Regions from separate parts of the Bowmanella denitrificans genome, predicted to be linked through region 1. Evidence: predicted binding sites of a transcription regulator. Region 1 holds the regulator's gene; each other region holds the start of a gene.
The links. The regulator FNR, encoded in region 1, switches genes on or off when oxygen is low (the NO sensors DNR and NnrR bind a similar motif). The targets are predictions, from matches to a motif close to TTGATCTAGATCAA.
Positions count from the first base shown of each region.

Region 2: fliK (flagellar hook-length control protein FliK) is a predicted target of FNR. The motif match lies at 1,734-1,747, and genes of this name have one in related genera.
Region 3: nrdG (anaerobic ribonucleoside-triphosphate reductase activating protein) is a predicted target of FNR. The motif match lies at 1,502-1,515, and genes of this name have one in related genera.

Region 1 covers NZ_BAAAEI010000006.1:214,920-218,186, reverse strand. Annotated here, with positions in the region: gene uspE (universal stress protein UspE) at 109-1,044, opposite strand; gene fnr (fumarate/nitrate reduction transcriptional regulator Fnr) at 1,145-1,870, opposite strand; gene ABD028_RS03945 (sulfite exporter TauE/SafE family protein) at 1,954-2,628, opposite strand; gene ccoS (cbb3-type cytochrome oxidase assembly protein CcoS) at 2,621-2,794, opposite strand; gene ABD028_RS03935 (heavy metal translocating P-type ATPase) at 2,794-3,267, opposite strand, start outside.
Region 2 covers NZ_BAAAEI010000023.1:398,461-401,727, reverse strand. Annotated here, with positions in the region: gene ABD028_RS19390 (heme ABC transporter permease) at 1-315, opposite strand, end outside; gene ccmB (heme exporter protein CcmB) at 337-1,002, opposite strand; gene ccmA (cytochrome c biogenesis heme-transporting ATPase CcmA) at 1,002-1,625, opposite strand; gene fliK (flagellar hook-length control protein FliK) at 1,812-3,267, shown strand, end outside.
Region 3 covers NZ_BAAAEI010000006.1:577,052-580,318, forward strand. Annotated here, with positions in the region: gene nrdD (anaerobic ribonucleoside-triphosphate reductase) at 1-963, opposite strand, end outside; gene nrdG (anaerobic ribonucleoside-triphosphate reductase activating protein) at 950-1,441, opposite strand; gene ABD028_RS05520 (HPP family protein) at 1,614-2,813, shown strand; gene ABD028_RS05525 (ribonucleotide reductase subunit alpha) at 3,058-3,267, shown strand, end outside.

The DNA of each region.
Region 1 (3,267 bases):
AATTTCAACCTATCTTGAGTAGCGGGCTGTAAATTGACGCTGCCAAGCAGCAGGAATCGGATACCCCATTGCTGTGCATACAACAATGGGGCCGTAGGGAAGATTAACTTACTTTTGTTGCAATGGGCTGACAAAGCCGTCAGGTTTAACCGTCAGAACATCGCAATCGAGCATATCGATAACATGTTCAGCGGTATTGCCAATCAATGCTGCAGAAATACCATGTCGTCCTACGGTACCAATAACCACCAGTTCAGCATCCAGTTTTTCTGCCACAGTGGGGATCACATCTTCAGGTAAGCCCTCGCGCACATAACAATGGGTCATATCAATACCATGCGTACTGGCAAAGGTTTTCATCGCATCGATATGGTGGTTTTTCACCGATTGATTAAAACTGGCAGGGTCAAATTCAGGAATTTCGATGGCAATATTTACCGGCGTGCCAGGATAAGAATTCACCAGGTTAACCTGACCGTTGAGGGTGCGGGCAAAATCTAACGCCGTGTGAGTAACCTTCTGATTCAACGAAGCATGTTCTGTGTCTACTGAACCAACATTGACCGCAGCCAGTATCTGTCCCTGTTCAGGCCAGTCATGTTCTTTCACCAGCAATACAGGAACGGGGGCTTTACGCATTAAATGCCAGTCGGTAGGGGTAAAGATCACTGACTTTAACCCGCTGTGTTCATGGGTACCTTTAATGATCAGATCATACTGCTGTTCAATGGTTTCATAAATAATGCTTTCAAATGGCCGATTGTGCCATACCACTTTTGCATCAACAGCCAATGATGGGTCGTCTATCTGCTCCGACAGCAATTCGGTCAACCATTCCGTTCTGTCGTCCACCACGGCCTGACGCATAGTTTCGCGTTCGTCCACCGACAGCATAGTGGTCATTTCGTAGGAGAAATCATAAATGGACAGAAAAGCAGTAATGCTTGCGCCGGTTTTACCCGCTATCAGTACCGCTCTTTTTAAAGCTTTCTGTTGTTCAGTGGTAGGGTCAATGACGACCAGCAATTTTTTATAATTAATCATCCATCTCCTCCGGCAGATCCAATGTGTTTAGTCTATGTACAAACTACATTTCTATCCAATCAGTATGATTGCGTTAGATCAAGTCCGAAGGGGAAAGTTTTTAACTAGTCGTCGCGGAACTGTCCTGCACTTCCTTAAGCTGAGCAGGTTGTACCAGGGTAATAAATTTGCCATCTACTTTTATCAGGCCCTGCTTTTGAAACTTGGTTAGCAGGCGGCTGATGGTTTCTACGGTTAAACCCAGGTAATTTCCAATTTCCGCACGGGTCATACTGAGACGGAACTGGCTGCCGGAAAAGCCGCGTTGATGGTAACGGTCACCCAGATGCGCCAAAAAATGCGCCAGTCGTTGGTTAGCGGTGCGTTTGTTAAGCAACATAAACATATCTTGATCTGCAAGGATTTCATTGCTCATCAAGCGCATTATCTGTTGTCTCAGCCTCGGTAAATCGCCAGACAAGGCTTCCATGGTTTGGAAGGGGATTTCACATACCATCGAGGTTTCCAGCGCCTGCGCGAAGCTTTTATGTTGTTGGTTGTGAATAGCATCAAACCCAATGATATCCCCTGGTAAATGGAAAGCGGTAATTTGCTCTTCTCCGTCAGAGGCCAATACGAAACTCTTAAAAGAGCCGGAGCGCACCGCGAACAAGCTGTTTAACTTATCCCCGGACTGGAACAATCGTTCATTTTTCTGAAATGGCCGCTTACGCTGAATAATATTGTCGAGTTTATCCAGTTCCTTCTCATTCAGAGTAAAAGGCAAACACAACTGACTGATGCTGCAATTCTGACAACTGATGGTACATTCGCGGTGTTGATTCATTGTGGCTATAGATAAATGGCCAGACAGATGGCTAGCTTAGCATTTTTTGGCATAGGTGTAAGCGAAATCAACTAACTTCAGGGTCAGGCTTCAACTGCCATCACATAGGGCGATAAAAGCAGCCACAGGGCACTGATCGCTAACAACACCGCAATAATCTGTTTGCTACGCGGATGTGCCAGTAAAGGCCGTAATTGTTGACTAAAACGCCCCAGGGTCAACAGGGCTGGCAGAGTTCCAAGCCCGAACATCAGCATCAACAGTGCGCCCTGATGGACGCTGCCGGCTGCCAGGCTCCAGGTTAAACTGGAATACACTAAACCACAGGGCAACCACCCCCAGATCAATCCATAAGGCAGCGCCCATGCCGGACTTTTAAACGGAATAAAGCGTTTAGACAGCGGTGCAACCGGTCGCCACAACTTAGCTCCCTGTTTTTCTAACCAAGACAAGCCGCGCCACCAATTGCCGATATACAGCGCCAGGGCCAGCAGAAACAAGCCACTGAGCAAATTCAAAATAGCCATGCCGCCCGCAATCTGATGGCTGAAAAGCTGACCAAGCCCCCCGGTTATCGCCCCAGCCAGGCTGTAACTGGCAAGTCTACCGCTATGGTAGGCCAGCTCAAAAGGCAAAGGGGAACGATCTTTGGGAATAGAAAAACTCAGTGCACCGACAATGCCACCACACATCGCAACGCAATGCACACTGCCTGCCAGACCAATAAGAAGTGCAGAAAGCAGCGTCAGATCAGTCACGCTGGTTTTTATCCCCGCCCGAGGGTTTGTCATCATCGAACAGAATGTTGTGGCCCTGACGTTCCAGGTCGTCAAACTGTCCGGACTTTACTGCCCAGAAAAAAATCACGATGGCGATAGTGACAATCACAATCGCAAGGGGAATAAGGATATATAAAATGCCCATTAGGAATCGGCCTTAAGTAGTCGAACAGAATTGGCTACCACAATAATAGAGCTTAGCGACATACCAACTACCCCCAACCAAGGGGTTAAATAACCGCAAACGGCCAGTGGCAGCACCAACAGGTTATAACCCAATGCCCAGGCCATGTTCTGCTTTATCTTGGCCCTGCTGCGTTTAGCCATATTGAATAACACCGGTAACAGGGTCAAAGAAGGCTTAATTAAAATAACATCAGCGGCATTTTTAGCTAACTCGGTCGCACCACCAACGGCTACTGAAACCTGTGCAGCGGCCAGCACTGGGGCGTCATTAATGCCATCCCCCATCATCAGTACATGCTGTCCCTGATGCTGTAATTCCTGCATCTTTTTGAGTTTCTGCTCTGGTTTGCACTGACTATATAACCTATCAATCTGCAATGCCTGGCCAATTTTGCTAACATTTTGCTGATTGTCGCCACTGATAATGCAATG
Region 2 (3,267 bases), on a different contig from region 1:
AAAAGTGACTACCGCACCTACCGGGGCAATAGCTGACACGGCCATGTCGGCACTGCGGATTTGCCAAACCAAGCCAATAAATGCAGCAATGGCCATACCGCTGTAGGCGCCCATAGACAATATCGCGCTGGGTACGTGTAAATAGATGATTCTGAACGAATCTCCCTGCTGGTAATCAGCCGGAGCGAATGCCAGCCCCCATGCCAGCCCGACGGCAAGACACAGCAGTGCCCCACCCCAGCACCAGGGTAACAAGCTGCCACACAAGGCATAGGCTCGTTCGGTCTTTGCATAAGGATGTAACCATTTCCACATAGTCAGTTGCACCTGATAATTTTAATTCTGACTGATCTTCAAAGCATGGGCCGTTGCCAGCGGGCTCAGCGCCAATGCCAAAAGTAATAAGGCGCCTATGATGGCTAACTGGCCATTATAGGGAAGTTGCATAGCTGCCGCATCCACCGCCGAGGTGGCAAAAATCAATAATGGGACGAATAGCGGTAATAACAGTAAAGACAACAGCACCCCACCCCGTTGCAAACCCAATGTCAGCGCCACGCCTGTGGCCCCGACCAGGCTGAGTAGCGGCGTGCCCAGTAGCAGCCCGAGCACCAGTGCCTGATACATGGCCGGACTCAAATTTAAAAACAACGCCAGCAGAGGGGACACCAACAGTAGTGGCAGTACGCAGGTCAGCCAGTGTGCGATCACTTTAACCAGCACCACCAAAGGCAACGGCAGCCCACTGAGCATCATCTGTTCCAGCCAGCCGTCACTAAAATCGTCACGGAACAATCGCTCCATACCGAGCAACGATGATAACAGTACGGCCACCCAAATCACCCCTGGGCCTATTTTCTGTAGCATCTGCGGACCAGGACCCACCCCAAGCGGAAACAAACTGATAACCAGTACAAAGAAAATCAGCGGCTGCATTAACTCCGCTTTCTGGCGGTAGGCCAGCGCTAATTCACGGCGCAGCAGTCCTGCCAAAGGGTATATCACAGGCGATACTCCAGATGCAGCTCACGAACAGGCGTGGGGAAATCCAAACTTTGATGAGAGGTCATCACGATAATGCCCTGCCCTTGCAAATGGGCCTGCATACGAGATTTGAGCATTTGCACGGCCTGGCGATCCAGTGCGGTAAAAGGTTCATCCAATACCCATAAGGGGCAGGATTTCAGCCAGAAACGCGCCAGGGCAATTCGACGTTGTTGCCCGGCGGAAAGTTGCCCGGCAGGCAGTTCTTCCAGTCCCACTAATCCGAGTGTTTCCAGTAATGGATAGAGATCAGCGTCCGCCTTAATCTCCTGCATCTGACACCAGAAATGCAAATTATCCAATGCACTAAGGGCCAGATTCACCCCAAGTTTATGGCCAAAATAGCAAAGCTGACGTTGATACTGCGACTGTATTTGGCGGATATCCTCACCTTGCCAGCAAATCTCTCCGCTTTGCGGTTGAGACAAACCGACCAATAATCGCAACAGGCTGGTTTTACCGGCACCATTGGGGCCCTGAACATGCAAAAGCTCCCCTGGCTGCAACACAAATCCCAGCTCATCAAACAAGATGCGATCACGCTTAATGCAGGACAAATTGTTAACGGATAGTAAGGACAAACTCAGCCTTTTGTTTATCGGCAATTCAAAACAGAATGCACAGCCAAAAACCGGCGGATGATAGCACAGCCAACAGCAGTTGGGGATGATTTGTACCCACTTGATATACTGATCGAGATCATCAAAAATGCCTTTATTCTGCACCCAGTGCATTCAGCTTGTGCAACAGGCAGTCGATAAGGCCTTATGTCAGATCTGTTACCTACATCCCAGCAATCCCTGCTGAGTGCCTTGCGCCAGTTGCAGCAAAGCGCCGCCTTGCCTGAAGCCATGCTACAACAGCTTAGTCAGGCCGAGGTAAAAATACTGCCCGGCAATCAACTGTTACTGAACCTGGGTAACCGGCAGGTGCAGATAAATGCCAGTGATCTCAAGGGTAAACTATTGGATGGTGGGCTTTACCAGTTGCTGACAAGTGGCAAAGACAACACAACCTTACTTTTCTACCCGCAGGTAAACCAAAGTCAGGCGCAACCCACACAAATCCAAACCCTGATACTGAACAACCAACTATTACAGGCCTTGCTGCCACTGGTGGGTAAAGGTGAGGGCCAACTGCCGGAAGTCTTTAAAGTGTCGGCACAGGTAATCAGCCAGCAGCCACAGCAACTAACGCTGGATATACAAGGCAAGCCAGTCAAACTGCAAATGCCGATGGATGCCCCCAAGCTGGCACCAGGGCAGTTGGTTGAGCTGCACTATCAGCGGCAAACTGGCCAGTGGCAGTTAACCCTATATGAAGCCCCAAACAGCGGCAAGCCAATCAACCCGTCACCTGCAGCTGCCGCCCCGCTACAACCATCAGTGCAAAGCATGGCATCCAGGGGGCCGGTTGCTGGCAGTGAATGGGTATTACCCGCACAAAAACCCGAACTGTTAAGCCGTGTTGATCTGTTCGGGCAAGGTCTTCGCATCGACATCCATCAGTTAAAGCAGTGGGCCGAACAACTACCTGTGCCGGTTGCCAGGCCACTTGTACAGTGGCTTGCCAAACTAACCACCACAGCGCAGTTTGTGCAATTGCAGCAACCCAGCGGTGAGCGGCCGCAACTTCAATCACTTAGTACTCCGCCCAGCGCCAGTCTGATACTGGATAAACCGGCGCTACAGCAGTTGCAGTCTGTACTCAAACAGCAGATTTCTGTGCCAACCGAAGGACAAGCCAGCCCGGCTATTAGCAAAGACAGTATGCCAATTGCGGGTAAGCCGATAGCAGGGCAAGCGCCAAGTCATCCAACCAAGTCACAAAGTGAGGTTACAGTCACAACGGATAAGCCCCTTGTCCCGGACAAAGCGGTATTAACTCCCACCGCGACCCAGCAAGCCGCCGCACAGGTAGATAAGCAAGGCCTGTTATACCAGCAATTACAGGAGCTCAGCCGTAAACTTTACAGCCAACAGGAATCACCGGCTCGCTTATTGACTCATATAGAATCGGCCCTGGCTGACAGTCGCTCGGTGGCACCTGATACGGTCAAGCTATTGCAGCAACTCAGCACTCAGTTAAAACAAAGCCTGCCACAGGGCAATGAACAAGATACCGCCGCGCTGCGCGCCTTGCTTAGCACGCCGGCGCTCAGTCTGACGCCCGCTCAGCTGCTCACCCCCAATTCCAGCCAGGGCTTTGTCGGCGCGTTGGTGA
Region 3 (3,267 bases), 360 kb from region 1:
CACCCCACCGGCGCCCAGGCTGTAAGAAAAAGTATGGTCACTAATTTCATTACGCAGGCGGCAACAGGACGCCAGCGAATCAGCACTTTGTGACTGGTAAACAAAGAACGACCCGCCCTGGCTCATATTCTCGGCGCACAAGCCGGCAAAGCTGTCATCCTTCACCCTGCCATTTTCGGTCAGCATGGCGGCGGTTACCACCGGAAACGTCAGAATGGCCTTATTGCGCTCCTGATTAAACCAATTAAGGAAAAAGCCCTGCAGGGCGCTGACCGATTGCCAGTCGGGGGCGCTCATATCGGGAAAGACAAAGTTGCCAAACATGGCATCAAAATAATGGCGGTCATACAGGGAAATATTCCAGAACACACTTTGATAACCGCGCGCTGCGGCGGGTTGATTGAGCGCATACACCACATGCTGAAGATGATTTTCAATGGCTTTGGTGTGGCTGCTCAGGTAGTTGTCGCCGTAATCACGGCGGGCAAAGTAGTCAAAGTAAGTTAAAAATTCCACCGTCGCTACCGCCCCGGCAAACTGGGCACTGATGGCAAATACCAGATTAACGAAACTACCGCAGAACGATTCCAGGTGCTGTGGAGCCTTGGATTCGCCGCCCAGTCTGGTCAGTCCATCCAGCAAAAACGGGTACATGGTAATTGATGCGCAATAGGGTTTCAGGCTGGTTTCGTCATGCACATAGATTTCGTGCCGCTCTATCTGGCGCACATACTCATCTCCCAGGGCGTCACCAAACAATTCGCTGATCTTATTTTTGACCAGTGCCCGATTAATCTGGATCACGCAGTCCTTCATCAGTTCTGCTTCCAGGGTCGCAATGTTTTTATGTGTCACATTGGCGTTGGCGTCCAGCTTCGAGCCATCTGCCGGGTTCACCGCCTGTTGATACTCACGAATAAAATTCAGTTTGCCTTGTAGTTGTTGCGCATTAAGCGGCAGCATAATCATTCTCCATAAATCGAAAATTAAGAAGATTGCCGGTGGCAAGCTCCAGAAAACGCTGGTTGGTTGTGGGACTGGTAAGACCGCCCAGTTGCGAATACCAGCGACCGGTTTTCAGATAATCCAGGTGTGTTTGCAGGCGGGCCGGTATTTTGTTCATACCGGTATACAGGCAAGTTTTCAGTCCGGCTTGCCGGGCCTGTTGTAACAATGCCAGTAACGCATCCGGATGCCATTCACCGCCAAAAAACAGCACGCAACTAACCAGGTGCGCATAACGTTGCAGATACCGGGCAAAAAGTTGCGGGGTCAGCGCCTCTCCTGTGCTGGGATCCCAGCTATCCTGACTATGGCAACCCTCGCAGCGCAGCGGGCAGCCAGTGATGGTAAAGGCCAGCGCCACTTCATCCGGCACTTCCTGAAAGCACACCTGGGGGGGAAAGCTGTTAAAGGGCTCAAACCTCTTATCTTGTGTCATAACACAACCGCAAACACCATATATTGTGTTTATACGGTAAATGAGCACAAGATCTTGTTGTTGATCTGGATCAACAAATTCGGCCTGCCGGGTTTAACTTATAACGGAAAAAACATGCGCTTGTGCCACTGCACTTGTACACTGCCGCGCTTGTCGTTTGTCCTGTCGTATTATGAAACTGTTTATAAGCAAAATTACCGGCCAATTACTGACACGGCTTGGCATAATCAAAGCCGACAGTCAGCGCTTGTCCAGTATTCCTGTCGCCGAGCGACTAAAAGTCGCTGCCGCCGCAGGTATTGCATTGTTTGTTGTGACTTTGACCAGCCAATATCTGGCCGACCTAGCCAGCACGGTTGTGTTGCTGGCGTCCATGGGCGCCTCAGCGGTTTTACTGTTCGGTCTGCCATCCAGTCCTCTGGCCAAGCCCTGGTCATTTGCCGCCGGTCACCTTATCTCCGCCGGCATTGGACTGTTGTGTTCACATCTGTTTACCGATATGGCGGTAATGGCTGCCGTGACTATTGCGTTGGTACTGTTTGCCATGTACCTGTTTGAATGTATGCATCCGCCTGGCGGCGCCACTGCATTAGTGCCGGTTATCGCTTCAAGCGAGCAGTTACTCGGCTATGAATTTCTATTTCTACCTGTCGCGTTGAATGTAACGGTGATGTTGCTGATGGCACTGATGCTCAATTATCTGTTGCGTCCCCGACCACAAAAGCGCGATTTTGACCCGGTGCATTTGCACCAGGATGCCAGTCCGATAAAACGCACCGGGTTGCAGCCTGAAGATTTATTGTACGCCCTGAATCACTATCAAACCGTAGTGGATGTCAGCGAAACGGATTTAGAGCAAATTTATCAGCAAGCCCAGTTGCACGCATACCAGCGTCAGCTCGGCGCAATATTGTGCCGGGATATCATGTCGCGGGATATTATCTGCGTCACAGCAGAGACTCCGCTAACCCAGGCATGGCGGTTACTACAAAAGCACAAAATTCGCACCCTGCCAGTGATTACAGCCGATCGGCAACTACTGGGAATGGTCTCGGTAACGGATTTCTTAAAAGACATCAGTGTTCCACATTACTGGGGACTATTGCGACATATGAGTAGCCTCAGTCTGCACACCAGTGCCAAACGCCAATGGCGCAAACATCACAAACAGCAGGTAGCCGATATTATGCGCACCGGGATCACCGCCATTCGGCAAGATGAGCATGTTATCGAGCTAATCCCCAAGTTGTCAGAACTGGGCTTACATCAGGTACCGGTGCTGGATACTAATCACAAACTGGTGGGAATGGTGACCCAATCTGACCTGATTGCAGCCTTATATGCCAACAGCCAAAAAGGTCGAACCAACTGAATGGTGTTCATTGTTGCGGCCTGGCCGCGCCAGGGAACTTAAGCCTATAGCATGGTATCGCCCCTAGTTATGCAGAATATGTCACCTTAACATGCCAGCAAGCACCCATTGTCGTTGGCTAATTCAGGTTGTACAGCCATGGCTCTCTACCTCCCATTGGGTACAGGAGCTACTCTTTGTGCGCATAGCAAGCAACAGGGCCTGAGGGTAAAATAGCCACACCTGCTTTCTGGGATTTTTAACTATGCACATTCACAGCTATACACAACTCATTGAAGCCGCCCTGGCTCAGCCTGAGCCACAAAGGTTGCTATTTGTATTCGCCAGGGCCGAATTACCGGTTGGACACACAGGCAAACAAAAACAGGAATTTGAGCAGGGCCATGGCGGCACCCTTTCACCTGTGCTGTGCGTGGATAAGCTGCCAGATGAAGTACAGGATTTTGCAGCATTA